2 regions of the Bacillus sp. FSL K6-0138 genome follow, and region 1 is predicted to be linked to the other one. Evidence: predicted binding sites of a transcription regulator. Region 1 holds the regulator's gene; the other holds the start of a gene.
What was found. Region 1 encodes LexA, which represses DNA repair genes until DNA is damaged. Its sites were predicted from a motif close to CGAACATATGTTCG; they were not measured.
Positions count from the first base shown of each region.

Region 2: the regulator LexA is predicted to act here: its motif matches at 2,563-2,576, upstream of MHB78_RS05380 (YolD-like family protein).

Region 1 is NZ_CP150286.1:2,465,942-2,481,053, reverse strand. It holds gene MHB78_RS13080 (peptidase G2 autoproteolytic cleavage domain-containing protein) at 1-1,065, shown strand, start outside; gene MHB78_RS13075 (hypothetical protein) at 1,107-1,250, shown strand; gene MHB78_RS13070 (penicillin-binding transpeptidase domain-containing protein) at 1,290-1,775, shown strand; gene lexA (transcriptional repressor LexA) at 2,001-2,624, opposite strand; gene yneA (cell division suppressor protein YneA) at 2,778-3,089, shown strand; gene MHB78_RS13055 (recombinase family protein) at 3,109-3,777, shown strand; gene MHB78_RS13050 (DUF896 domain-containing protein) at 3,819-4,052, shown strand; gene tkt (transketolase) at 4,210-6,213, shown strand; gene sirA (sporulation inhibitor of replication protein SirA) at 6,381-6,821, shown strand; gene MHB78_RS13035 (YneF family protein) at 6,906-7,124, shown strand; gene MHB78_RS13030 (aspartyl-phosphate phosphatase Spo0E family protein) at 7,208-7,372, opposite strand; gene MHB78_RS13025 (cytochrome c biogenesis protein CcdA) at 7,616-8,323, shown strand; gene MHB78_RS13020 (response regulator) at 8,387-8,752, shown strand; gene MHB78_RS13015 (CcdC protein domain-containing protein) at 8,845-9,330, shown strand; gene MHB78_RS13010 (DUF2621 family protein) at 9,367-9,795, opposite strand; gene MHB78_RS13005 (Hsp20/alpha crystallin family protein) at 10,025-10,399, opposite strand; gene MHB78_RS13000 (small acid-soluble spore protein P) at 10,509-10,658, opposite strand; gene sspO (small acid-soluble spore protein O) at 10,684-10,830, opposite strand; gene acnA (aconitate hydratase AcnA) at 11,064-13,790, shown strand; gene MHB78_RS12985 (redoxin domain-containing protein) at 13,869-14,375, shown strand; gene MHB78_RS12980 (FbpB family small basic protein) at 14,445-14,570, shown strand; gene MHB78_RS12975 (acid-soluble spore protein N) at 14,640-14,783, shown strand; gene tlp (small acid-soluble spore protein Tlp) at 14,807-15,049, shown strand.
Region 2 is NZ_CP150286.1:973,920-989,031, forward strand. It holds gene MHB78_RS05365 (helix-turn-helix domain-containing protein) at 487-732, shown strand; gene MHB78_RS05370 (ATP-binding protein) at 839-1,744, shown strand; gene MHB78_RS05375 (STAS-like domain-containing protein) at 1,732-2,040, shown strand; gene MHB78_RS05380 (YolD-like family protein) at 2,163-2,483, opposite strand; gene MHB78_RS05385 (hypothetical protein) at 2,637-3,320, opposite strand; gene MHB78_RS05390 (hypothetical protein) at 3,398-3,550, opposite strand; gene MHB78_RS05395 (GNAT family N-acetyltransferase) at 3,840-4,154, opposite strand; gene MHB78_RS05400 (hypothetical protein) at 4,345-4,524, shown strand; gene MHB78_RS05405 (GNAT family N-acetyltransferase) at 4,521-4,769, shown strand; gene MHB78_RS05410 (EamA family transporter) at 4,864-5,553, shown strand; gene MHB78_RS05415 (hypothetical protein) at 5,556-5,726, shown strand; gene MHB78_RS05420 (FAD-binding oxidoreductase) at 5,801-6,919, shown strand; gene MHB78_RS05425 (XdhC/CoxI family protein) at 7,048-8,046, shown strand; gene MHB78_RS05430 (NTP transferase domain-containing protein) at 8,043-8,693, shown strand; partial or broken gene MHB78_RS05435 (xanthine dehydrogenase family protein molybdopterin-binding subunit) at 8,732-11,016, shown strand; gene MHB78_RS05440 (FAD binding domain-containing protein) at 11,003-11,860, shown strand; gene MHB78_RS05445 ((2Fe-2S)-binding protein) at 11,838-12,311, shown strand; gene MHB78_RS05450 (SIS domain-containing protein) at 12,454-13,443, shown strand; gene MHB78_RS05455 (extracellular solute-binding protein) at 13,538-14,800, shown strand; gene MHB78_RS05460 (sugar ABC transporter permease) at 14,815-15,112, shown strand, end outside.

The sequences.
Region 1 (15,112 bases):
TCAAACTTCGATATTTATCATTCCGCTCCAAAAGGAATCTCGATCGGCGGCGGGCTTTATAACGTCAATATGATGAACGGAACGATGATAACAGACAGCGGAACGGTTGGAATCCAATCGCCAAACAGCCAAGCCGTGATCATCGGCGTGCAGGCGGCCGGATATGATGCGGCAGCTTCCATTAAAGGCCAAACGTATGAGCAGGTGCCTGTCAGCTTAAAGGGTGGGGCGCAAATTGCCACCACCTCAGGCTTTGCGTTTGGGGAATCGAGCGCCGTCATTGCCGGCACCGGCGATATTACGGCAAAAGGCGAAAGAAATGCTGTCATCGGTTCTTCAGGCGGTTCGAGTACAGAGGGCTCCCGCGCTTTCGTCGCTGCTTCAAACAACTCCCATATTAAAGGAAACAGCGTATCGAGATCGATTTTGTCTTCAGAAAGCATTACGCTAGAAGAGCCGTACACCGTGGCAGGCGGATACCAGACCATCAACTGGCTTTTGGACTCTCTGCACGGGAACGGCACATTTGCCGGCTCTGTAAGATCATCATTGCCCTGCGGATACGGAGAGTATTTTGAAAGTGAAAACGGGCAGCTGATCGATACGGGGACCATCGTAGCATTAAGAGGGGAAAAAATCGCGCCAGCTCAAGAAAGGGATGATATGCTGGGTGTTGTGTCGGAAACGGCTGCATTTATATCGGGAGAATCGAGCTTCACCTGGCAGAACCGCTATTTGACAAACGAATTCGGCGGATTGATATATGAGGAAAAAATGGATGAAGAAACAGGGGAGCTGATTCGCGTACCGAAACAGAATCCACATTTTCAAGAGGTTTTGGAAGAAAGTTATCTTTCACGGGCTGCAAGGAATGAATGGCATGTTGTCGGACTGTTGGGCCGGCATTACGTCCGGATAGACAGTACGGTTCGCCAAGGAGATTACGTCAAGGCGCTTAACGGGATCGGGACGAGAGCATCTGAAGGCTCCTGGAAGGTGATGAAAATAACTGCCCCATACAATCCTCAAAATGGATACGGCATCGCGCTTGCTATGATCAAATAGTAAATTGAGACAGGTTTCTAACTTTCACCAAGGAAGTGATAGTGATTGAACAGGAAAAAGCCGATGCCAAGCTGCCAAACATTTTTCGTGTGAATGAGCTTTTTGACAAGCGCGACAGAACGTTTATTTTAAGAAACGTAAAGAACGGACAAACCTTTGTCTACATCAAGAAAAGAGCCCAATGAAAGGCTGACGTCCGATCCGCTTTTTAAGCGGAAAATGCGCTGTTCGGATTTCAGACCGGGACCGTCAGAGATGAATACGATGTCAAGCGCCTGGACGGCGTGAAAAGGGAGTTTGATTCCTGGAATCGCGGTCATTTGCCCGGGGCGGGTATGCATGATTCGGTTTTACCAGGCGATGGCCGGGGTATCGGTGAGCAGCGCATGGAAGAATGGATCCGGAAATTGTCATACGGAAATAAGCGGCTGAATCGGTCAGTTTTGGCGTGCAGCACACTGAAGATTTCCGCGATCGTACAAGCGGATTTCACGGAAAAGCTGTACAAAGAATCGCTGCCGTTTGATAAGCCCGTTATGAAAACAGTAAAACGGATGATGATTCAGGAAGAAACGGACAGCTGTACCCTTTATGGAAAATCCGGCGCGAGATTGTCCCGCTCCGGATTAAGATGGTTTGCAGGCTTTATCACATCAGGTGACAGCACTTATGTATTCACTCTAAACATGAACGGCTCAGTAAGGGAATAAACAAGAATCCCCCTGGTCTATCGGCAAAGAGATTTGAATACCTTTAAAGAGTTTCCTTTGTACAACTTTTTTGTTGACAGCAAATATAGTTTTCGAGATAATGAATTTGTAAGCATATTATGAATTCCTCTTTTTCAGGTTCGTATCCCGCGGGACATGAACCTGATTTTTTTGTGAAGAAAAAGGCTGCCGGAAAACCGGCAGCCGAAACGAGATGCTTGCAGATTAATGAACGGTCCGAAACACGCCGATGACCTTTCCGAGAATGGTCACATTTTGGAGAATGATAGGCTCCATCGTCGGGTTTTCCGGCTGAAGGCGAATGTGGGTCGCTTCTTTAAAGAAACGCTTAACGGTCGCTTCATCGTCTTCGGTCATGGCAACGACGATATCCCCGTTGTTTGCCGTGTTTTGCTGCTTTACGATCACATAGTCTTTGTCCAATATTCCCGCGTCTATCATGCTTTCCCCCATAATCTCCAGCATGAAGACATGCTCGTCCGGCGGAGCCAGTCGATCCGGCAGCGGAAAGTACTCCTCGATGTTTTCGACGGCGGTAATCGGCGTTCCGGCCGTTACCTTTCCGATGACGGGAACGTTCACAACCTGGCTTTGCGGAATGTGTACCCCTTCTTCAGTGTCCAATATTTCGATGGCTCGCGGCTTTGTCGGGTCCCTTCTGATCAGCCCTTTTGACTCGAGCCGCGCCAAGTGGCCGTGTACGGTTGAACTTGATGCCAGGCCGACCGCTTCGCCGATTTCCCTGACGGAAGGCGGATAACCTTTGCGTTTCACTTCTTCTTTGATGAAACGCAAAATATCAAGTTGTCTTTTTGATAGCTTCGTCATGATTTGCACCTCAAAACGTCGATTTTAGCTAGATTATAGCATGTTTTTCCTTTGAGTACAAACATAGGTTCGAAAAAAGCGATTGACAGAAACATTTGTTCGTATGTATACTGAACAAAAAGCGAACAAACATTCTATCTTGAGGTGATCGTATTGAAAAGAGAATCATTGATTTTCGTCAGTCTATTTACCGCTGCGATTAGCACCTGTGTTCTGTTTTTGTCTTTTGCCGCTAAGCTCGAAGAAAGCAAGCAATATGTTAAAATAGAAGTTCAGCAAGGAGATTCGCTATGGAAGCTGGCCGACCGCATTGAAGGCGGAACAGCTGCTGACAAGCAGAAATTCGTCGAGTGGGTTGCGGATCGAAACGGTCTGCCGACGTCTGTCATCAAACCCGGCGATGTTTTAGTCGTGCCGGTAACGAAGCAGCATTCTGATCAGTATCAGCTGGCGGTTGTAGAATAGAAGGAACGGGGGGATTTCTGTGAATGCGATTATATACACCAGGGTGAGCACGGCGAAAGAAGAGCAGGAGACCTCCTTAAAGCGGCAGGAAGAAGAGCTTGCAAGGCTCGCCGCCGAACACGGCATGACCGTCGTAAAAGTCATTTCCGAACAAGCGAGCGGATACGAGCTGGATCGGGACGGCGTTTTTGAATTGCTCGAGGAGATTAAAACATCCGATGTCGACGCCGTTTTAATCCAGGACGACACGCGGCTGGGCAGAGGGCATGCAAAGATTGCGCTCCTTCACTTTTTGTATAAAGAAGGCGTTCAAGTATATACGCTTGCCCATAGAGGACAGCTTGAGCTTTCTGAAGCCGACTCAATGGTTTTGGAAATCGTCGGGATTGTGGAGGAATACCAGCGGAAAATACATAACCTGAAAATTAAAAGGGGCATGAAAAAAGCGGTCGAAAACGGCTACCGCCCGGAAAAGAACTTAAAAAACCGCGGCGGAGGAACCGGGAGGGAGCGGATTGAAGCGCCGCTTTCGGAAATCATCAGGCTGAGGGAAAACAAGCTGACATTTGCCGAAATAGCAGCCGTCCTGAGAGGTTTTGGATACAGCATTTCCAAAGCTACCGTCCACCGCCGCTATCAGGAATATATGGAGGACGGAGTAGCCGAATCTGTTGTCAAACGAGACTGAATTTAGTAGTATGAAGGTGAAACAAAACAAAGGAGTATATCATGATTTCTAAAGAGAAAATAGCCAGAATCAACGAGCTTGCCAAAAAATCAAAAACTGGCTCTTTAACAGACGAAGAAAAAGCCGAACAGCAAAAGCTGCGGCAAGAATATTTGAAGGGCGTCCGCGCATCTATGAAAAATACGTTGAAAAACGTGACGATTGTAGATCCTGAAGGCAACGATGTGACTCCCGAAAAGCTGAAAAAAGAAAAAGGGAACCGCAGGCTGCATTAATTTATGGGAATACGTCAATATCGTATTCCTTTTTTGTATATACTACAAATGACATTTGTTCACGATTTTTCATTCAGCTTTTGAGCTGAAATGGTTGTGAAAACCGATGTGTCGATTTATGATAAGAAAGTAGAGTACATACAGGAAGGGGATTAAAATGAAAACGATTGAATTAAAATCTGTGGCAACGATACGAACATTATCTATAGATGCCATTGAAAAAGCAAAATCCGGCCATCCGGGTATGCCGATGGGAGCTGCTCCGATGGCTTACACGCTTTGGACGAAAATGATGAATGTGAACCCTGAAAATCCAAACTGGTTCAACAGAGACCGCTTTGTGCTGTCTGCGGGACACGGTTCGATGCTTTTGTACAGCATGCTTCATTTAAGCGGCTATGACGTTTCAATGGAAGACTTGAAGAATTTCCGCCAATGGGACAGCAAAACGCCGGGGCATCCTGAATACGGACATACTCCCGGGGTTGATGCGACGACCGGTCCGCTCGGCCAAGGAATCGCAATGGCAGTCGGCATGGCGCTTGCAGAACGCCATCTTGCGGAAACTTACAATCGTGACAAATATCGTGTCGTTGACCATTATACATACAGTATTTGCGGTGACGGAGACTTAATGGAAGGAATCTCTTCAGAAGCAGCTTCCCTTGCAGGCCATCTGAACCTCGGCCGTTTAATCGTGCTGTACGATTCCAACGATATTTCCCTTGACGGAGATCTTGACCGCTCATTCTCCGAAAATGTGAAGCAGCGCTTTGAAGCGATGAACTGGGAAGTCCTTTATGTTGAGGATGGAAACAATATTGCCGAAATCACTGCAGCGGTTGAGAAAGCAAAGCAAAATGACAAACAGCCGACATTGATCGAAGTAAAAACGACGATCGGCTTCGGTTCTCCAAATCGGGCTGGAACGTCAGGCGTTCACGGTGCTCCGCTCGGCGCAGAAGAGGCTAAACTGACGAAAGAAGCATATGAGTGGACATATGAAGAAGATTTCCATGTTCCTTCCGAAGTGTACGAACACTTTAATGAAACGGTGAAAGAACCGGGCAAACGCAAAGAACAGGAATGGAACGAGCTGTTCGCCGAATATAAGAAAGCTTATCCTGAGCTTGCCGGGCAGCTTGAATTAGGTATTAACGGAGAACTTCCGGCAGATTGGGATCAAGATATTCCTGTCTATGAAAAAGGAAGCAGCCTTGCTTCCCGAGCTTCTTCAGGAGAAGTATTGAACGGAATCGCAAAAAGAGTGCCGTTTTTCTTCGGAGGATCTGCCGATTTGGCCGGTTCTAATAAAACAACGATCAAAAACGGCGGAGATTTTTCAGCGAAGGACTATGCCGGCAGAAACATTTGGTTCGGTGTCCGCGAATTTGCCATGGGCGCTGCTTTAAACGGAATGGCTCTCCATGGCGGTCTGCGGGTGTTTGCGGGTACATTCTTCGTCTTCTCAGACTACTTGAGACCGGCGATCCGTCTTGCCGCATTAATGGGGCTTCCGGTCACATACGTATTTACCCATGACAGCATCGCTGTGGGTGAAGACGGACCGACGCACGAACCGATTGAACAGCTTGCATCGCTTCGCGCCCTTCCTAACTTGTCTGTCATGAGACCTGCGGACGGTAACGAAACGGCCGCTGCATGGAAGCTTGCGCTGCAATCGAAAAGCCAGCCGACTGCGCTTGTCTTGACGCGTCAAAACCTGCCGACGATCGATCAGTCTGCTGAGGCGGCATATGAAGGCGTGGAAAAAGGAGCCTATGTCGTATCAAAATCTCAAAATGAAAAACCTGCGGCTATCCTGCTTGCGAGCGGATCAGAGGTCGGACTTGCGATCGACGCCCAAAGCGAACTTCGGAAAGAAGGCATTGATGTATCTGTCGTCAGCGTTCCGTCTTGGGACCGCTTTGACAAACAGTCAGACGAGTACAAAAACGCCGTTCTTCCTTCTGACGTGACGAAGCGCCTTGCCATTGAAATGGGCTCTCCGCTTGGATGGGAAAGATACACAGGCACTGAAGGGGACATTCTCGGAATCGACCGATTCGGCGCATCTGCCCCTGGCGAAACGATTATGAAGGAATACGGTTTTACGGCTGAAAACGTAGCAGACCGCGTGAAAAAACTGTTGCAGAAATAATGTAAGGTGATATAGAAAAGAGAATGATCAGTCCAATCATTCTCTTTTCTTTGTTTTCGACAAAATTAGTCCCTTCTCTTATCATCATCAGACAATTATTTCTCTCCCCCTTTTGTATAATAGAAGGCATATCATCAGAATCGTGATACAAGGGGGATGGGACAGGGATGGAACGCCATTATTACACGTATTTGATTGAAGAGGAGTTTGCGAGCCACTATTTCGGAAAGGAATCTGTCATGTTCAAACTTTTCTATGATTATCATTGGACAAGCCCTGAGGAAAAAAAGTCACAGCTTGCGGCTAAGCAAATCGAGTATATTACAAAGCCGATTCCGGTTTCCCATATTCACAAAAGGCTTAAAATGAACCTCAGCAGGGAGGACTATACACAGGTCGACTGCATATATCGGCTGCTCGTCCCTGAGGGAAGCGCTTCCTTTATCATGAAAGACCAATATATCGAAATTCTGGCAAACGGCAAATTCGATGCCGAAACCGTCTTTTTTGAAATATTGAGGAAAGTGAGCCCTTGCTTTCTCGCGATGGATTTTGGTATGGAACGATACGGGTGGCTCAACCCTGTAAAAGAAAGAAATTTTATTTAAAAGAAAGAATTTGGACTGTAAATGTTGTATAATAGCCTTTGGTTTAGTACACTTTATACGAGACAACATGAAGGAGGAAATTAAATGGATTTATGGGTTGTCATCCTGGTGGGCGTTTTGGCTTTGCTCGCAGGTGTTGCACTAGGATTTTTTATCGCTCGTAAATATATGATGAACTATTTGAAAAAAAATCCGCCAATTAATGAACAAATGTTACGCATGATGATGATGCAGATGGGCATGAAGCCGTCCCAAAAGAAAATTAATCAAATGATGAAAGCCATGGAAAATCAAACGAAATAATGCGAATGCGATTATGACATAGAAGAAACATGGTTATAAAATAAAAAACCCGCTTTTTTTGGGTTTTTTATTTTGATCTATAATTATTGTGTGCTGCCGCTCAGCGATAGTTTTTGGTATTCTAAAAGAAGGATATCAAGCTGCTGGCTGTGCTGAATGGTAATATTTGATGTCATGCCATTTGTCATGACAATTTGCAGCAACTCTTTTCTTTTTTCCTCAATTTCATAAAGCAGGTTTTCTTTCATCACAGGAATTTATCCTTTCTTCTGTATATCATCTTTTTCGATGCCTACTAAATGCTATTATATCCATATATAGGTTTCTTTTCAATTCAAAAGGCAGGAAGGGTAAATAGCCGAAAATCGATTATATAAAGAAATTCGGAAAGACTATATCTTTTTTGGTGATATGTTGGAAAATTGAAATGTAATTGTCATAGTAGATGTTTTTCTTGCATGATATTCCTGTAAATGGAAGGGAGAAAGAGAATGACAGATATTAATTATGTTCTGGCTTTCGGCGCAGGATTCCTATCTTTTATTTCGCCTTGCTGCCTGCCGCTGTATCCGGCATTTTTATCCTATATCACCGGCGTCAGCATGAGTGACATTCATTCGGACAGAATGATGCTGCAAAAAAGAAGCCTGCTGCACACGGTCTTTTTCCTGATCGGATTTTCGGTTATTTTTGTTGCCTTAGGCTACAGTACATCGCTTGTCGGCTCCTTTTTTAAGGATTACCACAATTTGATCAGGCAGCTTGGAGCCATATTGATCATTTTTTTCGGTTTTGTCACATTGGGCGTGTTTAAGCCTGAATTTTTAATGAAAGAGAGGCGGCTTCACTTTAAAAACAAGCCGGGCGGTTTGCTGGGCTCCGTCGGCATTGGGATGGCTTTTGCGGCCGGCTGGACGCCGTGTACGGGTCCGATATTAGCTGCCGTAATCGCGCTGGCCGGGACCAATCCGGTATCTGCGGTGCCGTATATGCTGCTGTATGCACTCGGATTCAGCCTGCCTTTTTTGCTTCTGTCCTTTTTTATCTCAAAAGTTAAATGGCTCAGGAAGCATCAGCTTCTGATCATGAAGATCGGAGGCGCTGCGATGATTTTGATCGGAATCCTCCTGTTTTTTGACTGGATGACGAAAATTATCATCGTATTATCGGAGCTGTTTGGCGATTTTAGAGGATTTTAGGATCTTTTTTAGAGGGTGGCCGTTTTTGTTATAATAAACTGGACTGTGATATTGGAGGGGAGTATGACAAGGGTTTTAATTGTTGATGATGCAAAATTCATGAGAGATAAAATAAGGGGAATTCTCGAGGCGGAAGATTTTCCTGTCGCAGGGGAAGCCGAAAATGGCGAGGAGGCTGTATTGCTGTATGAAGAGCTCAGACCGGACCTTGTCATCATGGATATTACGATGCCTGTGAAAAACGGAATCGAAGCGTTAAAGGAAATGATTCAAATCGAGCCGAAGGCAAAGGTGATTATGTGCACGGCCATGCGTCAGCAGCGGATCGTCGTAGAGGCGATTGAGGCCGGCGCAAAAGACTTTATCGTCAAGCCTTTTGAGGAAGCAAAAGTAATGGAAGCCATTCGGCTTGTGCTCGGGAAAGCGTAAACGAAGGTAACCCGCGGGAATGGTTTTTTTCTGCGTTTTGGAGTATAGTATACAGTAGAAAAATTTGCAAAAATATAAAGGGATGATACTTTATGATGATTGTAGTTTCATCTATGCTTGCCGTTGTGATGGCCGTCGTTGTCATGGCTGTCAGAATCAAGTCATCTGAAAAACCGGCTACGGCCAAAAAAATTATATTGCCGCCGATTTTTATGAGCACAGGCGCATTGATGTTTTTATTTCCGATGTTTCACGTTACAGGCGCAGAATTTTTGGAAGCCATTACTGTAGGGATGATTTTTTCGATTTTCTTGATTAAAACGTCAAAATTCGAAATCAGGGAAGATAAAATTTATTTGAAGCGTTCCAAAGCCTTTGTATTTATTTTGATCGGTCTTCTTTTGATCAGAATCGTCATGAAAAGCATTTTGAGCACATCAATCGACTACGGGGCTTTAAGCGGAATGTTTTGGATCCTTGCATTTGGGATGATCGTTCCGTGGCGGATCGCCATGTATTTATCCTTCAGAAAGCTTTCAAACCAACTGGAAGCGTCAAACAATATGCAGATCAATTAAAGCAAAACCTTTCCGTTTATCAGGAAAGGTTTTATTTTATTTAAAAAGCGCCTGGTACGGGGAGTGGTCAATATTTTTTTCCTTCAAGCGTTTGAGCAGAAACTTATGATCCCTTTTCGGGGTAGCCAGTATATAGCCTCTGACGATTAAGTCCTGGTCGATCGAACCGGCGTTTTCTTTTAAAGCCAGCTCGCCGATTTTTCCGGCGATTTTCGCTTTCGCTGTGTCGCGAAACAGCTCGGGAACCGGAGACACCAGCTCTTCAAGCAGCTCTTTTTCTTCCTGCTTCCACATGTGCCTCGTCTTCTCAATGTAGTAGTCCTGCCAGTCAAGCTCTGACTTTCCGTCCTCTTTTGGAAGACGTTTTAAAAATTTGCGAAACATAAAAAATCCGCCGATCGATAAAAGGACGATCATCGTGACGATCCACAGCAGCATCAGCCATAAAAACCAACCTTCCAGCATCTATCATCACTCCTTTATCTACAGACTATTGTACATGAACCCATTTTAGAAGAACATAGAAAAAATAATATAAATTGGCGGCATCCGTCTAATCAAAAGAGCCGCTAGAACATAGTCTATCGTATAGCAATTCTCTTTTTCGGCCATGGAGGATTGCTAGAGGATATTTGACGGGTGAACGGAAAAACCCCGGCAGGGCTAAGCGTCGCGAAGCATGCCGGGGTCCTTTTTATTCATGAAAAGGAATATGAAAAGAAACGGATGTTTCATCTTTGTTTGCTTGTTTGCTGATTTTAACGGTAAGGATTTGATTTTTGCATTCGGTTTCAATCTGCTTGTCATTCAGAAAAAAAGGAAGCATCATCGTTTTTTCGTACTCCTGTTCGTCTGATATGACGGCAAGTTTGAAATCATAACCGGAAAACGTGATGCGCAGGCTGCGGGGGGTGACGTTTGACAATTCTGTTTCAATAATATATTCGGTACTTGTCTCATACAGATCAATGGGAAGGGTTTCATCGTACAGGACAAAGGGGTCATCAAAAAACTGCTTCATCCATTCCTCTTCAAAATCAGAGGAATCGAACTGTTTTGCATTTGTCATTGAAGCATTCCTCCATACCTAGCCTTCATGATAAGGTATGCTTCACTTTGAATACTTGTGAAAAGGGAAACGCCTGCGCCGGCATAAGCCTGTCCGCAGGCGTTTGCGATTACATATCGTGATGCGAGTTGTGTTTTTGCCTTGTGTGGTTACGGTTTTTCACCTTTTTGCTTCCGTCCAAAGGTTCCGGCTGCTGGCCTGCTTGAGCTCCCTTCGGCGCGTTTTTGCGCATATCTTTGCCGTCGTTTTTATTCGTCAATATTCCCGACCTCCTGTTTTGGGTTTTATTGATTCGTTTTGCGCTTTTTATTGTTTTGGCGTTCGGCTTCGGTCAGGATGTGCTGGTCATCCTCAATGTAGCCGGCGCCGTTTCCTTGCCTTTTCGCATTGTTCATTCCGGGAATGACATGATTTGCTTTTCGCTTTGACAATGCTATCACCTCAGGCTGTAGTATATCCGCGTTTCCGCCTTTGTATAAAAAAATGTATTTCCAGTAAAATAAACTTTTTTACAAGTATAAGGCATTCTTATTGAATTTAATAAAAACATTGATATTTACTTATGTTTAAAATTGTTTTAAGATTAAATTGTGAGAAAATTGTGGTGAAATATGCCGATTTTTCTGGTATATGATCTTGATCTTTAAAGGGGGATTTTGGAGAAATGGCGAAACAGCAGCAAATCGCAAAAAAAGACGCTTTTCAGTCAAGAAAAACGTTTACTGTACACGGCAAAACGTACAGCTATTATTCTTTAAAAGCATTAGAGGATCAAGGAATTGGAAAAGTGTCGAAATTGCCTTATTCCATCAAGGTCCTGCTGGAATCTGTACTTCGTCAAGTCGACGGAAGAGTCATCACAAAGGAGCACGTTGAAAATTTAGCAAAATGGGGCACTGCTGAATTAAAAGACCTTGATGTTCCTTTTAAACCTTCCCGGGTTATTTTACAGGATTTCACCGGTGTTCCTGCCGTAGTAGACCTCGCTTCATTGCGCAAAGCAATGGCGCAAGTCGGCGGAGATCCGGACAAAATTAATCCGGAAATTCCGGTTGACCTTGTCATTGATCACTCCGTACAGGTTGACAAAGCGGGTACCGATGATGCGCTGACTGTCAACATGGATCTTGAATTTGAAAGAAATGCAGAACGTTATAAATTTTTAAGCTGGGCAAAAAAAGCGTTTAACAACTATCAAGCCGTTCCGCCTGCAACAGGTATCGTCCACCAGGTAAACCTTGAGTATTTGGCGAATGTCGTACATGCCGTCGAAGAAGACGGAGAAATCGTCACTTACCCTGATACGCTCGTCGGAACAGACTCTCATACGACGATGATCAACGGAATCGGCGTTCTCGGCTGGGGTGTCGGCGGAATTGAAGCCGAGGCAGGCATGCTTGGACAGCCTTCTTATTTCCCTGTGCCTGAAGTCATCGGAGCGAAACTCGTCGGCAAGCTTCCAAACGGCACGACGGCAACGGATCTTGCGTTGAAAGTGACGCAGGTTCTCCGCGAAAAAGGCGTTGTCGGCAAATTTGTCGAATTCTTCGGACCGGGTGTGGCTGAGCTGCCGCTTGCAGACCGAGCGACGATCGCCAACATGGCTCCAGAATACGGCGCAACATGCGGTTTCTTCCCGGTTGATGAAGAGGCGCTTGAATACATGAGATTAACCGGCCGCGATGAAGAGCATATTGCGGTAGTAAAAGAATATTGCCGACAAAACGGTCTGTTCTACACGCCTGATCAGGAAGATCCTGTATTTACAGATATCGTTGAAATCGACTTGTCAAAAGTTGAAGCAAACCTTTCAGGTCCGAAGCGTCCTCAGGATTTAATCCCGCTTTCCGACATGAAGGAAACGTTCCACAAGCATTTGGTCAGCCCTGCGGGCAACCAAGGTTTTGGTTTGGAAGCTTCTGAAGCGGACAAAGAAATCAAGTTTGCGCTTGGAAACGGCGAAGAAGCCGTTATGAAAACGGGTGCAATCGCGATTGCGGCAATCACGAGCTGTACAAATACGTCAAACCCGTACGTATTGATCGGAGCGGGACTCGTTGCCAAAAAAGCGGTGGAACTCGGCTTAACAGTACCTAACTATGTGAAGACATCCCTTGCACCGGGTTCTAAAGTCGTTACAGGCTATTTGGTCAATTCAGGACTTCTTCCTTATTTGCGCGAGCTTGGATTCAACATCGTCGGATACGGCTGTACAACATGTATCGGAAACTCCGGACCGCTTGCGCCGGAAATCGAAAAAGCGGTAGCAGAGAACGATCTCTTGATTACGTCCGTTCTTTCCGGAAACCGTAACTTTGAAGGACGGATTCACCCGCTTGTCAAAGGAAACTATCTCGCGTCTCCGCCGCTTGTCGTCGCATATGCGCTGGCTGGAACCGTTGACATCGATTTGAAAAATGAGCCGATCGGGGTCGGCAAAGACGGACGGAAGGTCTACTTCAACGACATTTGGCCGACGATGGACGAAATTAATACGGTCGTCAAACAAACCGTTACACCTGAGTTGTTCAGAAAAGAATATGAGCGCGTCTTCGATGACAATGAACGCTGGAATGCGATCGAAACAACGGATGAAGCTCTTTACAAATGGGACGAAGAATCGACTTACATTCAAAACCCGCCGTTCTTTGAAAATATGTCAGTTGAGCCGGGAATTGTTGAGCCGCTCAAAGGCTTGCGCGTTGTCGGCAAATTCGGAGACTCCGTCACAACAGACCATATTTCTCCTGCGGGAGCAATCGGAAAAGATACGCCGGCCGGCAAATATCTGCAGGAAAAAGGCGTTTCACCTAGAGATTTCAACTCATATGGTTCACGCCGGGGCAACCATGAAGTCATGATGAGAGGTACATTCGCCAACATCAGAATCAAAAACCAGATTGCTCCGGGAACAGAAGGCGGATATACAACATATTGGCCTACAGGTGAAGTCATGTCCATTTATGATGCATGCATGAAGTATAAAGAAAGCGGCACAGGTCTCGTCGTCATCGCCGGAAAAGATTACGGAATGGGATCTTCACGCGACTGGGCGGCAAAAGGAACGAACCTTCTCGGCATTAAAACGGTCATCGCCGAGAGCTTTGAAAGAATCCACAGAAGCAACCTCGTTCTCATGGGCGTTCTTCCGCTTCAATTCAAAGAGGGAGAAAACGCGGAGACACTCGGTTTGACAGGAAAAGAAACGATTGAAGTGGATGTGAATGAAACAGTGCGTCCGCGCGATCTTGTTCCGGTAAAAGCGACAAGCGAAGACGGAACGGTGAAATCGTTTGAAGCCGTCGTACGCTTTGACAGCGAAGTCGAAATTGACTATTACCGCCACGGCGGAATCCTGCAAATGGTTCTCCGTAATAAAATGAAACAGTAGTCTGTGTGTCAGGAAGAGAGAGCGATTGCTTTCTCTTCTTTTTTCAGGTGCACATGCCTTAATTCTTGGAGGATATCGATGATTAAAAAATCGCTGGCAATCACCTTCCTTCTTCTGTTGGCCGGTTTTGCGGTTTGGAATTTTGCAATGCACAAGGAAGCTGAAATCGGGATTGAAAAGGGAGAAAAAGCGCCGGATTTTACGCTTCCCTCTTTAAAAGGCGGAGAGGATGTCTCGTTATCCGACTTTAAAGGAAAAAAAGTGCTGCTCAATTTTTGGGCGACGTGGTGCAAGCCTTGCAGAACTGAGATGCCCGATATGCAGCAGCTTCAAAATGAGCATCGGGATATAACCGTACTGGCCGTTAATTTCACTTCTTCGGAGAAAAACCGCAAGACGGTTGAAGCGTTTGCCGACAGCCTTGCGTTAACATACCCGATCGTTCTTGATCAAGAAGGAATCAATGCAAAATACGGGATTTTTTCCTATCCGACGACATTTATTATAAATGAAAGCGGTATCATAGAAGACATCGTCCTAGGAACGATAACAAAAAAAGAAATGGAAGAAAAGCTGGGATTATAAAAATCCCGGCTTTTTGCTTATATTGCAAAAAAAATGGCGAAAATGAAAATCATCTGGAGGTGATTCAAAATGAAAAAGACACATCGGCGCACATTTGAAGAACTTGTCTCAGAAAACAAAAAAGAGCTTTTGACCAACCAGGAATTTCTCGACCGGCTTGAAGACAAGCTTGAAGAGAAGTTCAGGTTGAAGTGACTTTTTAAAATTTAGGTTCATGTTTGCACCTCTTTTTGAGAATCCTAATGCTTAAAAGGAGGGATAGACATGCCGAGAGAGCATGACAAACAGGCGAAATTTGCCCCGAGCCACCTTGGGACAAAGCCGGTTGAACATAAGCGCAATAAAGGTAAGAAGATGCACGATAAATCAGGTGAAACACCGATTATCATGCAGACAAAAGGCGAATAACTGCTAAAAAGGAGGCAATACGAATGATGGAAAACGGGCAGAAGCACAACCCCGATGACAGAAGCGACAACGTTGAAAAGCTTCAGGATATGGTTCAGAATACGATCGAAAACATCGAGGAATCAGAAGAGCAGCTGTCCTTTGCAAGCGGTGAAGAACAGCAGCAGATCCGCGAAAAAAATGAACGCCGAAATGAAAGCATTGAGGCGATGCGCAGCGAAATTCAAGATGAAGCCGATGCTAGGGAAAAAGGATATGATCAATAAACCAGGGCAACCTGGTTTTTTGCATGCGGCGGATCGGAAAAGCCGCCATTCGTGTTTTTACCG
Region 2 (15,112 bases), 1.5 Mb from region 1:
GTTTATCCATGAAAATGAATCATTTGTTTTAGGTTATTATACCTATTTGATAAGGGGGTATTTTTTTCAAAGGGAGGGAATTTTTTATTTGAAATCTATATACAATTGTTTATAGGTGTTGTATAATAAGAGTGTAAGGAGGTGAAGAAATGCTGGACAACATGATAAAAGTCCTTCAAATTATCTTCTATGTTGCTTCCATCGCTTGGATTGCACAGCAATCATCGGATGCAAAGAAGAATAATAAGAAGGACGACTAGCAAGTGGGAAGTGAGCGGTGGCTCGCTCGCTTCCTAATATAATTATAACCAGTCTAGCATACAATATGAAGCAAAAACAAACATTCATTTTTTCCATGATTTTGTTAAGCGTTGCAGCTATTGGGCTGCGGGAATTATGGACAAGTACCTCTACAACGGTCATCATGTTCATTGTGTTGGCTGTGACCATTTACACGATCATTAAAGACATAAGGAGAAGGTAAGCATGGAATACCATCTGAAAAACCGTCAGGAGGTCGAGGACTTCGTCAGGCGTGAAGTCCTGACCACCAACGAGGCGGCAGAGTTACTCGGGATTACCCGGGCAAGAATGAGCCAGCTCATTAATAACGGAAAACTCAATCCGGTAAAAAAATTGCGCGGGATCAGCCTTTTTCTCCGTGCAGATCTGGAAAAGAAGAAAAAAGAATTAGAAGCCGGCCGGAAAAAATACCGGCCGTATGATGAATAAGATAAAACACAATGCTTTTCCGTTCCTTGTTCGCTAAATTTATACAAAATTCGACAACTGTTATATGGTAAAATACTTCATATTATATGAAGAGGGTGCGATGTTTTTGCTTAATGTAAAATTACCCTATCGTTTCACCAAGGATACGATGGGGGGACTGATTGACAAGGTTATTACAAAAGATTTTTTTCCTAAAGATCAAGAAATCACATTTGACTTTTGTAGCCTAGACTATATAGAACCGAGTGGTGTTACCATTTTAAGTAATCTTTTTGAATGGTTAAAGGCGAGAGACGTAAGAGTGAAATTAAAGACTCCTAAAAAAGTACCTATTGGTAGGGACAGTGGCCTTAAATATTTGGATGATTCAATGTTCTTTAATCGCTATCTTAGAAAGACATTGTATAATAATTCAAGGGTACGGAAAACAACTTTAGAATTGCAGAATGTAACATATAGTGGCAGTTATCAGTGGTTGGGTTCGACCTTCATTCCTTGGTTATCGAAAGAAATGTGTCTTAGCCAATCATCTCTTGATACAATCAAAATGTGTTTTGGGGAGATTTTCAATAACATTAATGATCATGCTGAAGAAAATATCGGTTGTATATTCGCCCAGCATTATCCAAGGATTAATGAAATTCAAATATCTATTTCTGATTTTGGTATAGGCATTCCAAACACCATCAGAAAAGTTGATCCTTTTCTAACTGATACAGAGGCTATAGAAAAAGCTGTTGAAGAAGGCTATTCTTCAAAGTCAACCCCACAAAACAGAGGGGTAGGTTTGTCGACCCTCGTAAAAAATGTTGTGGGAAATTACGGTGGAAAGGTTCACATTCAATCATTACATGGTATATTAACATGTAAGCAGAATAATTCCAATGAAGTTTGGATAAAATCTAAACAGGGAAATAGTTATTATCCTGGCACATTCATTGAAATTGTCCTTGATACAAGGAACTTTGAAGAAGAGATTAATGATAAGGAGGAGTTCGAATGGGATCTGTAATCAAAGTTATTGACCACGTAGAACGTTGTTACTCCAATGAAGATGGACAAATAATTTTTGATATTATTGATCAAAAGTTCAGTCGTGGAGAAGAAGTGAATCTTTCTTTTTCAGGAATTAGTGGCGTTACTTCATCTTTTGTAAATACAGCTCTTATTGATTTGCTTGATAAATATGGATTTGACTTTGTCAAAGGACATCTAAAGTTTATTGATACTACTAAGCAAATTAATACAGCAATAAACGACAGATTTAAATTTGAAGTAAAAAAAAGAAAACAACTAATTAGCTGCTGAGGTCCTTTAAAGGGACCTTTTTATACTCTCCATTTCATGCAATTCATTCTTTGGACGTTGAGGAAAGAAGAATTAGAACCAGAATAAGTAGTTTTTTATGAGTAAAGCCCTTCTTAAAGGGCTTATTTCATTACCACGCCGACGACATCCTCAAATTTAATGAGGTTGGTGTCTCCTTTCGAATCCATGACATGAAAAACCTTCCGTATCTGATTTATGTAATGGATTTTTCCTTCTATATAAATGATCTCCCCGGTGTCTGCTCCATTCAAAAACGGGAGCGGTTTAAATACAGCGAACTGCACCGGGGTATTATACTCCATCGCCTCACATATGATCCGTTCCATGTCTTCAATTTGGGTCATGTCAAGTACCGGCCTTTTCACTCTGTTATGGGTGCTTTCTAACTCTCGAAGCAAACTGACATGCTCGGGCAGCATCATTGCCGTCCATTTGATTGTGCCTCGATCTTTAAGGTTGTCATCTCTCACGGTGTTTCATCTCCTTTGAGATGATTATATAAGAACATTTGTTCTGTTCTCAACAAGAAAAATAACCCATTAAAAGTAAAGCCCTCTCCGAAGAGAAGGGCTTATTTAAAGGTCAATTTTTATTTCTTTACCATAAACAATAAAGTCCTTTTTAGAGTTATCTCGTTTTAAAACATCATCAGCTTTTAGCCTAACGCTCTTCACATCCTTTTTTACAGGCACCCAAACCATATTGTCATCCATTTTAGAATTTGACATCATATCTATTGAAGATGGATTAGGAATGCCAAAACTTAAATTAAAATCTAAATCCATTTGCCGACCATCACTCGTTACAGCTGTTTGAAATCCACTCCATGAAATTTCATCATTTCCGGTGTTTTCAGTTTTATAAAGAATTTGAGCATATGTAAATTCCTTTGGTTCACCACCAAAATTTTCTTTTAACTCTGCTTTAAAAGCGTCAGAAAGATTTGTGACAGTAATCACCTTGGCATTGAGAAAATTCACCTTTAGATCACCAATGATCAGTTTTTTATTGCTGATATCTTTCATGGCATTTAATGTGACTGTCCCGGTATTAGGGTCGTATAAACTGTCACCAACTTTATTTAATGTCTTTTTGCTACTCTCTTCTTGAGTGTTGTTATTGGAATTATCGTTTTCACTCTCTGTGGCTTTTGTATCTTTTTCTTGCTCTTTTGAATTTGCATTTGTTGAATTGCCTCCACATGCTGAAAGAGCAAAGCATAAAAGAAGAGCAAAAAATAAAAATGTGAATTTTTTCATATAGAAAAAGGCCCCCTCTATGTTTTATAATGAACATTTACATTTTAAAACAATTGAGGGGGATTTTCTACATAATTTTACTTGAATAGCTTTCCTAATATTTTGCCGGTTGTTTTTCCGGCAGCTCTTCTTACTACACGTTTTCCTAATTTTCCTTTTCGAGCAGCATCAATATCGCCTAAAATACGAGCAATCATATACAGAAAACCACGGGTTTTATTAATGCTCATTTATGGACTCTCCTTTTCTGTAATGATAGATATAGTATAACTAAAAGAAAGGGTGTGGGTCACCCACAGAACACCCACGAAATCATGATAAAGTATGATTTTAAGTGATTAAAAAAAATAAGAAACCCCGTAAAATCAATGTTTAGAACGGGTTATGATATAGCAAGATGTTCAAAAATAATCAAGTTCGAGATGGAAGGGTCTATCGGTTAAATTAAAAAAGACGTGACTTCAGTTCACGTCTTTTTTTTATACAAGCATGTATTTTTAAATATATCGACATCCGCACTCATGCGAAAATCCAGCCCCTCTTTTTGAATAATCCGATGCATGCTCGGTCTTCAAATACACGTCGATATAAGCAGGACAGCAGCGCTTCTATTAATGTGTGGCCGATGCCCAGGCTGCGGCAGGCCGGTTCGACAAAAAGCGATGCCAGCCAGGGCTTGTACTCGGGCCGTTCTTTGCAGTCATGTTCAAATGCCGAAACCGTTCCCGCGCATTCGTCATCAATGATCGCAATAAATGTGACCGGGAGCGTTTCTGAATGGGCATTCGAAAAGAAAGACAATACATCAGCACTCGCTGCCGGAAGCTGCGACAAACTCCTTGTAAACTATATCCGTAACCCTCTTTACCCACTTATCGCTTTCATGCCGCAGTTGAATTTGCTTCATGTTTTCCGCCCACCGAACTTTTTCTATATTGTGAGTAAAGAATACCAGCAAAATCAAAATGTAAAAATGCTACAATAAATGAAGAGTTTGTTCCATAACATCATGGAGGTGATTCACATGTTGGACGATTCGAAAATCATCAACTTGCGGTATTCAACTGTAAACGACTTGGAGTTTGTATGCCGGCTGGAAGCTGATCAGGAAAATGCCCGTTTCATTATTCCCTGGTCTATCGATATACATAAAAAGGCGTTAGAGGACAAAGACATCCTGCACCTTATCATTAAGAGCGATTGAGTCATGAACCGGTCGGATATATGATCATCGCCGGTCTAAAAAACCCGAATAAGAGCCTTGAATTGCGAAGAATTACGATTGCCAAAAAAGGCATGGGCTATGGAAAAGAAGCATTCAGAATCATAAAGAATTGGGCATTTCGTGTGTACAACGCCAATCGTTTATGGCTTGATGTCAAAGAAGACAATGTACGCGCACTCCATCTTTATCAAAAGCAGGGCTTTGTGCTGGAAGGGACATTTTAGAGAATGTATCAAAAATGGAGATGGATACGATTCGCTTCATGTCTATTTTAAAAAGAGAGTATACCGAATGAAACCGGATTAGGGGGAGTGTTTCATGACGGCAGTTGGGCTATCCTTGTTATTATTATCAGCCTTCATCCACGCTTCTTGGAACTACCTTTCTAAAAAAGCCGATGGCGGGGTTCCGTTTATATGGCTGTTTACTGCCATCGCAGCCGTTTTTTACAGTCCTTTGGCGATAGGGGTCATCTTATATGAAAAACCTGAAATCGGAATGTGGCAAACGGTTTTGATCATGGCGAGCGTGTTTAGTCATCTGGCGTTTTTTCTCGTCCTCCAAAAGGGGTACAGTATCGGTGATCTATCCCTGGTTTACCCGATCGCAAGAGGCACAGGACCGCTTCTTACGTGTGTGCTGGCGGTGATCATCTTTCATGAGAAAATGACACATGTTACGCTCATAGGCATTCTTTTGATTGTGACGAGCATTCTCTTTTTTACGGGAGGAATGAAAAAGTTAAAGGAGGCGGGGGCGCTCATCCCGATCCTTTACGGATTGGCCGTCGGGGCAATCATCGCAGGCTATACGATCCTTGATAAAGCAGCGGTCAGCCATTTTCTCATTCCGCCGCTGCTGTTGGATTATTTTAATACGATCGGCCGGCTGATCATCTTGACGCCTTATGCGGTGAAGAATTGGAATGGCGTCCGGTCTGAATGGAAGAATCATCGGCTGGAAGCGGCCGGAGTGGGAATTTTTAATTCATTGGCGCGTATATTTTAGCTTTGAGCGTGATGGTTTTTGCTCCTGTCAGTCAAGTCGCCCCGATCCGCGAGATCAGTATTTTAATCGGAACGATTATGGGATCTGTGCTGCTTTCTGAAGGCTTTGGGAGAGTGCGCGTCATCGCCGCGGTTTTAATGGTGCTGGGGGTGATTTCGGTGGCCGCCGGTTAACGTCCGGGTTGTATTCAGCCGCTTTTATCCGGTATATTTGTATAATAATCAGAAATGAAAAAGGTGTTTTAAAGATGAAGAAATTGATCGTTGTCGGCGCAGGAATACTCGGTGCATCCGCCGCGTATCACCTCGCAAAAGAGGGTGCCGATGTGACTTTGATTGACCGCCGCGATCAGGGACGGGCAACGGACGCCGCGGCGGGGATCGTCTGCCCCTGGCTGTCGCAGCGCCGGAATCAGGCGTGGTACAAGCTGGCCAAAGGCGGGGCGAAATACTATGCGGATTTAATTAAACAATTGGAAGACGATGGCGAAACGGATACGGGATACAAACGAACAGGCGCGATCAGCCTCCATACAGACGAGCGGAAATTGGAGCAGATGGCCGAGCGGGCGCATAAAAGGCGTCAGGATGCGCCGGAAATCGGCGAGATCACCCGCTTGACGCCTGACGAAACAAAACGCTTATTTCCGCCTTTGGCGGAAGGGTACGGTTCGGTACATATCAGCGGGGCGGCGCGGGTGAATGGAAAAGCGCTGCGGCGTGCGCTTGTGAACGCGGCAAAAAAACACGGAGCCTCCGTGATCGAGGGACATGCCGAACTGCTGTATGAAAGCGGTCGTGTCACAGGGATTAAAGCTGATGAAAGAAAGGTATACGCCGATCAGGTGCTTATCACAGCAGGCGCCTGGGCCAATGAACTGCTGAACCCGCTTGGCGTCAGTTTTCTGGTCACGCATCAAAAGGCGCAAATCGTTCATCTCCGTTTGTCCGGCTTTGATACGGGAAGCTGGCCGGTCGTGATGCCGCCGAATGACCAGTATATCCTTTCGTTTGAAGACGGGAGGGTTGTCGCCGGAGCGACCCATGAAAATGATCCTAAACTTGGCGACTGCAGGGTAACAGCCGGAGGGCTCCACGAAATTTTTGCAAAGGCGCTGTCTGTAGCCCCGGGTCTCGAACACGGGGAAATGCTTGAAGCGCGGGTCGGCTTCAGGCCGTTCACCCCTGGATTCCTTCCGGTGATCGGTTCCCTGCCGGGGATGGAAGGTTTACTGGTCGCCAACGGGCTTGGCGCTTCAGGGCTGACGTCAGGACCGTTTTTGGGAGCTGAGCTGGCAAAGCTCGCCCTCGAGGAGCAAGTGGAGATCGATATCAGTTTGTATGACCCGGCCGGCGCGCTCGAATAGCATGATCAAAAGCGTTCACTCATTAAAAGGAGTGAACGTTTTTCTTTTTCTATGAAAATAAAGTTTTAAAACACAGGTTCAGCCAATATAAATGAAAAGAATGCAGTACATACTCGGGAGGTGCCTTCATGGAAAGCATTCACAGCATCCTTAAAGCGATACAGGGATCAGCCCGGAAAAGCGTCCTTGCAACGATCATCCATGTGGAAGGATCCGCGTATTTAAAAGAAGGAACCGTGATGCTTTTTCAGGAAGACGGCACCCGGATCGGGATGCTGAGTGCCGGATGCCTCGAGGACGACCTTGCGTTGCGGGCGGTCAACGTGCTAAATAAGGGAGAAGCCGATACCTTTACATATGATATGAAAGCTGAAGACGATCTGACATGGGGGCAGGGGGCGTGCTGCCGCGGCGTGCTGTATATTTTGCTGGAACCGGTTGATGACAAGCTGAAAAAGTACCTTGGAATTATGAAGGAGTTTCTCGACAGCGGGATACCCGTCCAGCATGTGAAGGAATTAACAAATGATTTCAAACAGACGGGATACGGTTTTTTTACAGCGACTGGTCAGACGTTTGGAAATATTGACGAACATCAGATCAAAATGCCGGAAAATAAAAGGGCAAGCGGAATCCAGCTAGTCGGAGATGCGCCGATGTGCACCTATTTCCATTTATACCGGCCGAAACCGCGCCTCATCGTTTTCGGGGCGGGGCCTGATGCAAGGCCGCTCGTTTCATTTGCTGCGGAAATCGGCTTTTCTGTTACCGTATGCGATTGGAGGCCGGCATTTTGCCGGGCGGAGTATTTTCCTTCAGCAGACGCATTGGCCGTCGGTTTTCCTGAAGACATCGTGCCAAAGCTCGATTTGAACAGCGATGATTATGTCGTTATCATGACTCACCATTTTCAAAGGGATCAAGAGATTCTTTCCCTTTTGAAGAAGCGTCCTTTGCGTTATGCCGGGATTTTAGGACCGCAGAAAAGAACGGCGCGGCTTCTGCAGACAGAGGAAATTCCGGAGTGGCTTCATTCACCGGTCGGGCTGCCCATCGGCGCCCGCGGACCGCAGGAAATCGCGATCAGCATTGCCGGGGAACTCATTCAGGAAGCCGCGAAGGGATGAGAAAAGCGAAAATTGCGGGCGTTTATTTGGCTGCCGGCACAAGCGAACGGATGGACCGCGACAAGCTTTTATTGCCGTTTGGAGGAGAGTGTCTCGGAAGCAATGCTTTAAAAGCAGCCCTGCATTCAAAATTGGACCACATTTTCGTTGTCACAAAACCGGGCGACCCTTTGGCATGGCTCAGCCCGTCCTTTTTCTTAAGGCCGTATGCCGAAAAGTGGAGCCATGTTCCGTGCCGGCATCATAGTGAGGGGCAAGCCGGCTCTTTGCGGTGCGGTTTGCAAAGGGCCGAAGCTTTTGATGCCGATGGGGCGATGATTCTGCTTGCTGACCAGCCGTTCATTACGGGGGATGTGATCGATGAGCTGCTCTCTTTATTCCGCAAAAAGCCGTTTTTATACTTTGTTGCGTCGTGCTATGAAGATATTCCGAGGCCTCCTGTCCTCTTTTCAAAGAAAGTGTTCCCTGTGCTGATGAAGCTCCGCGGTGATGAAGGGGCCCGGCAAATCATCAGGAACAAGGGCCGGAACGCAGGGAAGCTTAAATCATACAGCAATCCCCTGTACTTTATGGATGTCGATACACCTGCGGATTATGATCTTGCTCGCTGCCATGCTGCAAAAATGAATGAGGAGGAGGGGCGTTAGTGACAGTCATAGGCAAAAGTGTTCTGCGCAAAGATGCCATGCAAAAGGTGAGCGGTAAAGCGAATTATACAGGCGATATTGCGTCACCCGGCATGCTTTATGCCCGCACCGTGATCAGCCCGTACGGACATGCCAGGATCAAGGCGATTGACACTTCCGCCGCCCGGAGGATGTCCGGAGTGCGCTCCGTTCTGACAGGCGGCCGTTACCCGCTCGTCGGGGAAGAAATCCGTGACCGTCCTCCGATTGCGGCTGATAAGGTCAGGTATCACGGGGAGCCCGTAGCCGTTGTTGTCGCAGATACTCCCGCACAGGCCAAGCGGGCGGCGGACATGATCAAGGTGTCATATCAGCCTCTTCCCGTCGTCAACTCTCCTACTCAGGCGCTTTTGAGAAATGCACCGCTCGTTCATGAAAACGTCGAACAATATCAATTGCAGGTCAACGTGTACCCTGAACCCGGCACAAATATCGCCAACCGGACAAAAATCCGAAAAGGGAATATAGAAAAAGGCTGGGCTGAAAGCGATGTGACGGCAGAAGCGTCTTTTTCGTTTTCTCCTTCAGACCATGCGGCGATGGAAACGAGGTGTTCATTATGTGAGATCCGTACGGATGGGACGGTCGTGATTTGGTCGTCTTCCCAGGCGCCGTATATGATAAAAAAATTAATCAGTTTATATTTTGGCGAAGAAGTCGGGAAAGTGATCGTTCACACTCCTCTTGTAGGGGGCGCATACGGCGGAAAGGCATCCGTTCAGCAGGAATTTCTCACCTATTTAGCATCAAAAGCGGTTGGCGGCCGCCTTGTGAAGCTGCTGAACACGAGGGAAGAGGATATCTTGACGTCGCCTTGCCATATCGGACTGGATGCAAAAATCAAGCTCGGCTGCTCAAGGGACGGAATCATAACAGCGGCAGAATTGCTTTATTTATTCGACGGCGGGGCGTATGCCGATAAGTCGCCCGATTTAAGCCGGGCGGCAGCAGTCGATTGTACAGGACCGTACAGGATCGACAATTTGTGGTGCGATTCATTGTGCGTGTATACGAACCATCCGTATGCAGGGCCTTTTAGGGGTTTCAGCCATTCAGAGCTGCTGTTTGCGCTCGAACGGACGATGGATATTTTGGCGCGGAAGCTCGGGATGGACGTTTTGGAGTTTCGCCGAAAAAATGCGATTCTTCCCGGAGATACGACGCCTACCCGCGTGCTGCTGAATCCGAGCAACGTCGGAAATCTGCCGAAATGCCTTGACCGCCTGAAAGAATTGATGAACTGGAAAGAAGGCGAGAGAATCGAATTGGAGGGGCACAAGGTCAGGGCAAAAGGGATCAGCTGCGGCTGGAAAACGTCAACGATTGATCTGAATGCCAGTTCAGGCGTTGTCCTGACATTTAATCCTGACGGCAGCGTCAATATCATGTCGGGAATTGTGGAAATCGGAACGGGAACAAAAACGATATTGACGCAGCTTTTGGCTGAACGCTTAAAAATGGACCCGAGTCGAATTTATGTCCGAATGGAAGTCGATACACAGACGACGCCCGAGCATTGGAAAACGGTCGCCAGCCGGGGAACGTTTATGGCGGGCAGGGCGCTCTTGGAAGCGGCAGATGACGTCATCCGCCAAAAGAAAGAGCCGCATGTGCATTAAGAGCGCCGCAGTCGGATATCGAGGTTGCATACGGCCGGGTGTTTTTAAGGGATGATCCGAAAATAGGCCTGAATTTTAAAGATATTGTATACGGTTATCAATATCCGAACGGCAATTCTGTCGGCGGACAGATCATCGGGCGCGGCAATTACATGCTGAGGCATTTAACGCTTCTGGATCCTGAAACAGGGGCCGGGAAACCGGGGCCCGAATGGACGGTCACTGCCCACGGAGTGGAGGTTGAATTTGATAAAAGAACTTATAGGTACCGTATTTTAAAAGCGGTAACCGTAGTTGACATCGGTAGAGTCTTAAATGAAAAAATGGCGAGAGGCCAGGTTATGGGTGCGATGAGCATGGGGCTTTCGTTCGCCGGACGGGAAACGTTTTGGTTTGACGGGTTTGGAAGGGTGTTAAATCATCAGCTCAGAACATACAGGCCGATTCGCTATGGCGAGCATCCGGAATATGTCGTTGATTTTGTTGAGACGCCTCAGCTTGACGCACCGTATGGGGCGAGGGGAGTCGGAGAACACGGAATCCTCGGCATGCCGGCGGCTTTGGCGAATAGTTTGACGATAGCTGCGGGCGTTCCCTTAAATGAGCTGCCTCTCATTCCGGAGCTGATTTGGAAGATGAAGGAGGGCAAACATGATTCCGTTTGATTTTGAATATTACCGGCCTGAATCGGCAGAGGAAGCGGCCCGGCTGTTTCAAAGACTTGACAGGGAGGAGAAGCAGCCTTCCTATTTCTCGGGAGGCACGGAGCACATCACGCTCGGCCGTTTAGACTTGATGCATACGAAGGCGGTCATCGATATTAAAGAAATACCCGAATGCAGGGCCATGCAATATGAGCAGAACCACCTTGTGCTAGGCGCTGCCCTGACGTTGACGGAAGTTGCGGAAAGCGGCGTTTTTCCTTTGTTGGGCAAAGCCGCGAGGGAAGTCGCAGATCGCACCGCGCGCAACAAAATTACGCTGGGCGGCAACATTTGCGGGCGGATTTTTTACCGTGAAGCCGTTTTGCCGTTTTTGTTAACTGACAGCAAAATCATGACATTGGGCGGGGACGGGATGAACGTCTATCCGATTCATGAGGTGTTCAACAAAGAGCTGCAGCTGAAAAAAGGGGAATTGCTCGTTTTTCTCCTGACCGAAAAACGGTATATCAACCTGCCGTATGCCAGCATCAAAGTGCGTCAGCAATGGGAAACGGGCTATCCTTTAGTAACCGCTTCAGCCATTCGGGTGGATGACCGGGTCCGCGTCGCATTCAGCGGCGTTAGTCCGTTTCCTTTTCGGTCAAAGCAGGTTGAAGCGGCTTTAAATGATCCGAATATGCCGGTTGAAGACAGGGTTCAGCAGGCGATCCGCCATTTGCCCGAACCGGTTTTGGATGATACCGAAGGGTCTGCTGAGTATCGCAAATTCGTAATCAAACATACGCTGTTTGATATTTTCAGCATATTAAAAGGTGATGAATATGACAAATGGGAAAAGAACTGATATCACGCTTCACATAAACGGAGAGGAAAGAGAGGTCATGATCAGGCATGCCGACACCCTTTTATACGTTCTCAGAGAAAGACTCGGATTAACCGGGTCAAAGCCGGGCTGCTTGAACGGAGACTGCGGGGCCTGCACGGTCTCACTCGACGGACGGCCGATGAAGTCGTGTCTCATGCTTGCGGCCGAATGCACCGGCAAAACAATCGTCACGGTCGAGGGCTTGGAGGGGGCGCCCATTCAGCAGGCGTTTGTACGTCATTTCGCTTTTCAATGCGGCTATTGCACACCGGGGTTTATCATGAATTGCCATTTGCTCGCGGAAACCCATCCTGAGGCAGATGACGAAACGATCAGAGAGTGGCTCGATTCGAACATTTGCAGATGCACCGGATATAAGGAAATCGAACAAGCGGTAAAATCGGTTTTGGCGAAAAAATCGGAGATTTGAAGAAAAGGCACTACATACAGTGCTTTTTATTTATTTTTTAAAATTTCAGAAAACTATATTGACAGGTGCATTTCTGCGCCGCTAATATAACAATATATAATGTTATATAACGTTATATAATATAAGAATAGGAGTGAAGGAATTGAGCAGTCAGGCAACGGCAAAAGTAAACCCGAAAGTTCAAGCTTTTTTGCACGATTTGAAAGGAAAAACGGTCGATCACGTCTTCTTTGTCGCATGCGGCGGTTCTTCCGCGATTATGTATCCGAGCAAATACGTGTTTGACAGAGAGTCAAAAGCGATCAGCTCCGACCTCTACAGCTCAAACGAATTTATTCAGCGCAATCCCGTCCAGCTCGGAGAAAAATCGCTCGTCATTTTGTGCTCTCACTCCGGAAACACGCCGGAAACCGTAAAAGCCGCAAGTTTTGCAAAAAGCAAAGGGGCGCTGACGATCGCCATGACGTTTAAGCCGGATTCTCCTTTGGCTGAGGCGGCAGAGTATGCCGTTCAATACGATTGGGGGGAAGAAGCCCTCGCGATCAATACGAATTACGGCGTCTTATACCAAATTGTTTTCGGAGTGCTGCAAGTATTGGAAAACCATCCGAAATTTGAACAGGCGATCGACGGGTTGGACAAGCTTCAGGCAGTCTATGAACAGGCTTTGGAAAAAGAAGACGGAAACGCGCGGCAATTTGCCGAAACCCATCAGAAGGAGCAGGTCATTTATACGATGGCAAGCGGTGCAAACTATGGCGTCGCTTATTCGTACAGCATCTGCATCCTCATGGAAATGCAATGGATTCATTCGCAGGCCATTCATGCAGGCGAATATTTTCACGGTCCGTTTGAAATTATCGATGAGTCGGTGCCGTTCATCATTCTGCTCGGTTTGGATGAAACGAGGCCGCTCGAAGAACGGGCGCTCGCTTTCTCAAAACGATACGGCAAAAAGCTGACGGTTCTCGATGCCAAAGCTTACGATTTTGACGGAATCAGCGATGACGTAAAAGGCTATCTCGCCCCGCTCGTGCTGAACCGCGTCTTGCGCCTGTATGCCGACGCTTTGGCTGAAGCGCGGAACCATCCGCTGACGACAAGACGGTATATGTGGAAAGTTGAGTATTGATATAACATTATATAACATCATGAATTTTCCTAAACGGCGTGGCGGCCCCGCGGGTGCCGTCCCGCCTTATCTGTACAAAAGGAGGGGTTTTCATTTGAAAAAGAGGTATGTATTTGTTATCGCCGCTGTCGCTGCCATGCTGCTTGCAAGCGGCTGCTCGGGTTTTCAAAGTTCGGGCTCCGGGTCGGGGAAGGTCACCTTAAAACTGTTTCACCGCTGGCCGAAAGAGCCGGAAAAAAGCTTCTTCGAAGAAGCCGTCAAAGAATATGAAGCCAGCCATCCCGATGTTTCGATCCAAACGGAAGCGGTGCTGAACGATTCTTACAAGGATAAGATCAAAGTCATGCTCGGGACAAGCCAGCCTCCGGATATTTATTTTGCCTCGAGCGATGAATTCGCCAGAAAAATCATCCAAGGGGACAGGGCGCTTGATCTCACCTCATATTATGAAGAGGATCAGAAGTGGTCCGGGCGGCTCCTGCAATCACAGATCGAGCCGTTTTCCGCCGGGGGCAAGAGATACGGCGTCCCATGGCAGATGGCTTCCAAAGAATTTTTTTATAACAAAGACATTTTCAAAAAGCTGAACCTTTCTCCTCCAAAAACGTGGGACGAGCTCATTCACGCATCAAAGGTGTTGAAAGAAAACGGCTATACACCGATCGCATTCGGCGCAAAAGCGACATGGGCGATATCCCACTATATCGGAACGCTGAACCAGAGGCTTGTCGATGAAAAAACGAGAGAGACAGACTATCATACGGTAAATGCCAGTTTCACAGATCAAGGATATGTCGATGCGCTGGCCAAATTGCAGGAGCTCCTGCCTTATTTTACGAAACATGTAAATTCCGTCGACCACGAATATGTGAGACAGCAGTTTAAGAGCGGGAAGGCGGGAATGATCTACGCGGAGACTTCGGAAATTAAGCTTGTCAATGGCAGCGTCAATCTCGGCTTGTTTTCATTTCCCGAAATTTCCGGGCAAAAAGGGAGCTCAGATCTGTTAACGGGAGCGCCGGAAGGCTTTATGATCTCATCGAAAACAAAACATCCGAAAGAAGCGATGGCGTTTTTGAAGTTTTTGACGTCAAAAAAAATGGGGGAAAAACTGGTGAAAGACGTCGGAAAGTTCAGCCCTGTGAAAGGGACCGCCAATAAGGACAACGCAGATGCGAACCAGCTCGAGGCCGTCGGCAGCCTCAATAAGGCAAAGGGGATGGTCGCATGGTTTGACATGGATGTTGACGCGGAAATCGCAGATGCTTATTTAATGAACGTTCAAAAGATGCTCGGGGGCGATATGACGCCCGGGGAAGTCATGAAAGAGGTGCAAAAAGCGGCAAAATCTAAATGAATGGAGTGAAATGCTTGGTTAATCGGAGTCGGTGGCTACCCTTTGTCTTTTTGTTTCCGGCTTTGCTGTTTCTTTTGTTTGTCTATATTCCGATATTGCAAAACATTGTGTTGAGCTTTTTTCAATGGAGCACGTTTGAGCCGCAAAAGGCGTTCATCGGTTTCGGCAACTACATCCAGCTGTTTCAAGATCCGGTATTTTTTCAAGCGCTGAAAAACAATGCCCTGTATGCCGCCGTATCCATCGTATTTCAAGTAGGCGGCGGATTGATCACGGCCGCCATCCTTGAGGACCGGCTGCTGAGAAGGAGCT